DNA from 2 places in the Marinilactibacillus sp. GCM10026970 genome. Region 2 is predicted to be linked to the other one. Evidence: a T-box and tRNA genes for the amino acid it is inferred to sense, from the RefSeq annotation. Region 2 holds a T-box; the other holds one or more tRNA genes.
What was found. The T-box of region 2 lies ahead of leuS (leucine--tRNA ligase). A T-box ahead of a tRNA ligase gene usually reads a tRNA of that ligase, here a tRNA-Leu.

Region 1: it encodes a tRNA-Leu, which carries the amino acid that the T-box ahead of leuS (leucine--tRNA ligase) is inferred to sense. The anticodon was not compared.

What each region holds. Positions count from the first base shown of each region.
Region 1 covers NZ_JBHSUL010000012.1:58,479-61,652, forward strand. Annotated here, with positions in the region: gene ACFP65_RS04585 (VOC family protein) at 1-62, opposite strand, end outside; gene ACFP65_RS04590 (hypothetical protein) at 208-345, shown strand; gene ACFP65_RS04595 (iron chaperone) at 458-829, shown strand; gene ACFP65_RS04600 (GNAT family N-acetyltransferase) at 900-1,385, opposite strand; tRNA gene ACFP65_RS04605 (tRNA-Leu) at 1,523-1,606, opposite strand; gene ACFP65_RS04610 (SprT family protein) at 1,667-2,140, opposite strand; gene ACFP65_RS04615 (Tex family protein) at 2,200-3,174, opposite strand, start outside.
Region 2 covers NZ_JBHSUL010000005.1:37,278-40,451, reverse strand. Annotated here, with positions in the region: gene ACFP65_RS02145 (LysM peptidoglycan-binding domain-containing protein) at 1-1,530, shown strand, start outside; T-box leader at 1,632-1,853, shown strand; gene leuS (leucine--tRNA ligase) at 1,921-3,174, shown strand, end outside.

The sequences.
Region 1 (3,174 bases), on a different contig from region 2:
AATTTCTTTGATTCTTCATAATTTGACGCGATAATAGCAGTATGATGAATACGTTCTAACATAGAAAGCTCCTTTAAGTTTTATTTTTAGTATACAATAAAAATTGGATTAAATGGTTCATTTGAATTGAATAAATTGTCTATTTGACGCATACTATAGATGTACATTTGGAGTGTTATTAGTATGGGACTTGGAAGGATGATCATAATGAATACAATCATTTTAATGACTTTAACAGGATTAATGACTCTTGTACCGACTGCGTTGCTTATGTCTACTCTAAATAGCCACACACCAGAAAAAGTGCGCGTTCGTGTAGATGACAATCAAGATTATTATAGATAAAAATCAAACGGCTCCTTTACTGGTAGCCGTTTTTTTGTTCACAGTAAATTTTTCTTTAACATATATTTATGGTATATATTTACTAAGACTATATAACTAAGGGGACGATTGTATGGAAACATTTGAAGATTATCTCAGTACAATTGACAATATCGAACAACGTGACAGAATGACAGAGATTTTAAGTAGACTACAAAAAACTTTTCCTGAACTGGTTCCTCGAATCGCTTGGAATCAGCCGAATTTTACTGATCATGGAACTTTTATTATGGGCTTCAGTATAGCAAAGCAGCACATCTCCATTGCCCCAGAGAAAAAAGCTATTCTGCAATTTGAAGCGGAAATAAAGCAGGACGGTTACGCAATGACAAAAGAACTCTTTAAAATAAAAAACAGCCAGGATATTGACTTCGAGTTACTTGAAAAAATCACCCAATACAATATAGAAGATAAAAAAAATTGCGAAACCTATTGGAGAAAATAAAGAAAAAGCAGAGTATCAGTTCATTCTGACTACTCTGCTTTTTCTTTATAAGTTGATAGATATGTAAAATCTATTTAGTTAAAGCCATTCTCAACATTGTTGAAGTATATTGGTCTCGCTCGCTATTGAATTCTTCAACAATATTAAATCCTTTTTTGAGATAAAAATTTTTCCCGATTTTGTTTTCTTTTTGTACATTTAAATAAAGCTTTCTCAGACCCTTTATATGATTTAATCCTTGATTCAGCAAAAGTGTTCCTGTCCCTCTATTTTGATATCTTGGATCGACATATATAGCCCCTAGCTCAACTTCTCCGGATTTTTTTGCGTTAGAATAATTAGCAAATCCAATAATTTCATTATTGTGTTCGGCTACAAATATTATAGAATGTTCTAAGCGTCTCTTCATGCTATCATCACTATATGCTGAATCCAGAAATTTTTCTTGACCTGCTAAAGGAATGATATCTTTATATGTAAACTTCCAGGTAAGTCTCGCTACACTCTGTACTTGTTTTGTATCTTCTAGTTTCATTTTACGAATGGCGGTATTCATATAAATCTCCTTTCAAAATACTTTATTTTTGAAAGTATATCATAAAAAATACGTATTCAGTAATGGTCTTTTGAACAAAACAAAAAAGGTGATTTCACTTTGGATATAGTGAAATCACCTTTTAAATTACTTAATTATGCACACGAGAAGACTCGAACTTCCACGGGGCATCGCCCCACCAGCCCCTCAAGCTGGCGCGTCTACCATTCCGCCACGTATGCTAAGTGATACAATCACTATCATAACAACGTTTTTGAAATGTGTCAATCTTATTTTTCAGTTCAGGTTCTATTTTGAATGGCTTCTTTCCCTAACAATTCGAGTCTTCCTCTACAATTAGAACAGACGTATTTTTCTACATTTACTCTTCTTTTACGGTAATACAGTTGCCCACAATCGGAGCACTGATATTTCCATAATTGCTCGATAGGCTTTCTTTCCTTTAAAGCGGGTGTGAATCTTAATCCACCCACTTCTTTTAATAAAGCTTTGAAATCTGCATCTTGGTGTCGGTGACCTTTCCCTTCTAAATGCAGATGGTAATGACAAAGCTCATGCTTAACGACCCCTTCAAAAATATCCATCCCCAACACTTCCAAAACGAGTGGATTAAAATCTAAGTTATGTGTATTGAGAAAATATCTTCCTCCGGTCGTCTTTAATCGTTTGTTGAAAACCGCTTTATGTTTAAAGGGTTTTGAAAAACTACTGAGCGATACTTTTTCAACAAATCCTTGTAAGGTTTTCTGATCCATAAAATACTCCTTATGCTAAAGAACGAGATGCATAGCGGCACCTCGTTCTCATCACACTTTTATTCTTTTCCGAGCATCGTTAATGCAATACGTCCTTTTTGCATATCCACTGAATCGATCCAGACCTTTACAATATCTCCAACAGCGACCGCTGCACTTGGATGTTTAATGAACTTTTTGCTTAGTTTTGAAATATGAACAAGTCCATCTTGTTTGACGCCGATATCTACAAATGCACCGAAGTCCACAACATTACGAACGGTTCCTTCAAGCTCCATTCCCGGCTTCAAGTCTTCCATTGTTAAGACATCTGTTCTGAGTAGCGGTGCTGGCATATCATCACGCATATCTCTTCCCGGGGCAACAAGGGCCTTCACTACGTCTTTTAGTGTTTCTGAACCTAGTCCTGTTGCTTCCAGTACTTTTTCTTCATCTAATAATTTTACACGCATACTCAACTCTTCTGACCCAATATCTGATTTCTTCAATCCAGCCATCTCAATAATCATTTTAGCTTCTTTATACGTTTCTGGGTGAATCCCTGTATGGTCAAGTGGTTCTTTTCCATCGGGAATTCTAAGGAATCCAACTGCTTGTTCATACGCTTTCGGTCCGAGTCGTTTAACTTTTTTAAGTTGTGCTCGACTTGTAAATTTGCCATTTTCTTCTCTAAACGTTACAACATTTTCAGCAGTTGTTTTGGTCAAACCGGCAATATGTTTCAGTAAAGCAGCACTGGCAGTATTAACGTTCACACCAACCTGGTTAACCACTGTTTCAATGACAAAGTCCAACTGTTCGGTTAACTTTTTCTGAGATACATCATGCTGATATTGACCAATACCAATGGATTTTGGATCGATTTTCACTAGTTCTGCTAACGGATCTTGAAGTCTTCTAGCAATACTGACGGCACTTCTTTCTTCAACTTGCAAGTCTGGAAACTCTCTTCTCGCTTCATCACTTGCAGAATAAACTGAAGCCCCGGCTTCATTTACAATAACATATGCGACTTTATGTGCTGATTCTTTCAG
Region 2 (3,174 bases):
CAACAAACGGGCTCGTCACATTATACAGTGGTTAGTGGAGACACATTGACTTCTATCGCTAGAAGATTCAATACAAGCGTGTCGTCAATCAAATCATTAAACAATCTGAAAAGTGATTTGATTTTTGTAAACCAGAAATTAGCCTTGTCTAAAACGTCAACGGGTTCTGTTTCTAATCCAGTTGCGCCTACGACACCCACAGTGTCTAATTACACAGTAGTTAAAGGAGACACGCTGACTTCGATTGCAAGACGTTTTGGTACATCAGTATCTGCTATCAAATCAGCAAATAATCTGAAAAGCGATGCTATCTTTGTGAATCAGAAACTGACTTTAAACGGTCAAAATACGGGTAGTTCAACTACTCCAGTCTCGAGTAACGGAAGTTCTCAAGATGCAACGACTTCAAGCTATACTGTAGTAGGTGGAGATACGTTGACATCCATTGCAAGAAGGTTTAATACAACAGTGAATGCTATTAAATCTCTTAACAACCTAAAAACAGACCAAATATTTGTGAATCAAAAGTTAACGGTTTCTGGTAAAGCGTCAAGCACTCCAGTAACGAATAGTCCAAGCGCATCTGCACCAACTGAGACTGTTCAATCAAGCTATACGGTTCTTGCAGGGGACACGTTGTCAGGAATCGCTAGAAAGTTCAATACTTCGGTTTCTACAATCAAATCATTGAATGGATTAAATACGGATACGATCTATGTGAACCAAAAATTAGCAATCAATGGATCTAAAGCATCAGTTGCGCCTACACCAGTTGTTAGTACTCCTGTGACGCCTAAGCCAGTCTTAGGTCAATATAGTGTGGTTGGTGGAGACACATTAAGTGGAATCGCGCGTCAATTCAATACGACTGTGAATCAATTGATGCAAGACAATAACTTGTCTTCAAGCACGATCTTTGTTGGTCAAACTTTAAATGTGGCTGGCGCTAAGTCAACTTCTAAACCAGTTACACCAGCACCTGTTGTGACTAAGCCGGTTAATGAACAGACAAGTAGTATGGTTGTCTCTGCTGGAGACACATTGTCCGCTCTAGCTGCTAAATATGGAACAACTGTAGCACAGATCAAAGCAGCGAACAGACTAGAATCTGATAATATCTTTGTTGGTCAAGTACTTACTATACCAGCAGGAAGAACACAGACAGTCTCGACTCCTGTAGTCTCGAAACCTGTGTCTCAACCAACACAAGTGGTTTCTAATCAGTACGTTGTTCAACAAGGAGATTCATTATACAAAATTGCGCTTCAATTCAATACAAGCGTTGCACAGATCAAAGAGTGGAATAACTTAGCAAACGACACAATCTTTGTAAATCAGCGTTTATCTATTCATTCTACTGATAAAGTAGTAGAACAAAAAGCACCTGTTACTAAGAGTGGATATGTCGTTGAAAAAGGGGATACACTTTCTGGAATCGCACTTAAATTTAATACAACGATTCAACAATTAAAAGAGAAAAATGCACTAGATTCTGACGTCATTTACGTAAACCAGAACCTATCTGTATAAAGTGTAAAGCAGTAGATCGGCAATCACCGACTACTGCTGTTTCTTTTTTTCGACTAAATAGCTATTGCGGCAAGACAAGGGTTTTGATAAGATATAGACTAATAACTACTTTGAACAGGAATAGTAGGTTTTTCCTTTTTAATAGAGAGCACATGGTTGGTGGAAATGTGTATAGAGGTAAACTGAACTCGCCTGGAAGTTGTTCGAGTGAACGGAATCTAACAGGATTCTATTAATTCGATCCGTAAATCTGCGTTAAAGATTTGAGGCTGCAAAATGTGCAGTGAAATTTAGGTGGTACCGCGAATTGATTCGCCCTATAAATTATACAATTGTATAGTTTATAGGGCTTTTTTTATAGCAATTATTCGAAAAAAGGGGCGTAATGAAATGTCATTTAATCATAAATCAATGGAACCAAAGTGGCAAAAATATTGGCAAGACAACCATTCTTTCAAAGTAACGGAAGATGAGAACAAAGAGAACTTTTATGCATTAGATATGTTCCCATATCCATCTGGACAAGGACTACATGTAGGTCATCCAGAAGGCTATACAGCTACAGATATTATCTCGCGTATGAAACGCGCACAAGGATACAATGTGTTGCACCCGATGGGATGGGATGCTTTTGGTCTTCCTGCTGAGCAGTACGCGCTTGATACAGGAAATGATCCGGCGGAATTCACCGAGAAAAATATTCAGACATTTAAACGTCAAATCAATGCTCTTGGATTTAGTTATGACTGGGAGCGAGAAATCAATACGACTGATCCTGAGTATTATAAATGGACGCAGTGGATCTTTATTAAGTTGTATGAAAAAGGACTGGCTTATGAGGCGGAAGTGGCGGTTAACTGGTGCCCGGCTTTGGGGACAGTTCTGGCGAATGAAGAAGTCATTGATGGTAAGTCAGAGCGTGGCGGACATCCAGTTTACCGTAAGCCAATGAAGCAGTGGATGCTGAAAATCACGGCTTATGCAGATCGTCTTCTAGAAGATTTGGAAGAAGTTGACTGGCCTGAACATATTAAAGATATGCAGCGTAACTGGATTGGTAAATCTGAAGGCGCGAACGTAACGTTTAAGGTTAAAGATTCAGATAAGGACTTCACGGTGTTTACAACTCGCCCAGATACTTTGTTTGGTGCTACGTATGCAGTGCTTGCTCCTGAGTCTGATTTGATTCAACAGATCACTTCAGCGGATCAAAAAGAAACTGTTGAAGCGTATATTAAAGAAGTGAGCATTAAATCAGATCTTGAAAGAACAGATTTGAACAAAGATAAATCTGGTGTATTTACAGGAGCTTATGCTGTCAATCCGGTCAATGGTGAAGAACTTCCAATTTGGATTGCAGACTATGTTCTAGCTTCTTACGGTACAGGTGCGATTATGGCCGTTCCTGCCCATGACGAACGAGACTTTGAGTTTGCTCAAAAATACGATTTGAAGATTATTCCAGTTCTTGAAGGTGGCAATGTGGAAGAAGCTGCTTATACAGAAGACGGAAAACATATCAATTCAGATTTCTTGGATGGGATGAACAAAGAAGAAGCCATTGCAAGTATGATCGAATATCTGGAAAAAGAACAAGTTGGAGAGAAAAAAATCACTTATCGTTTGCGTGACTGGTTGTTTGCT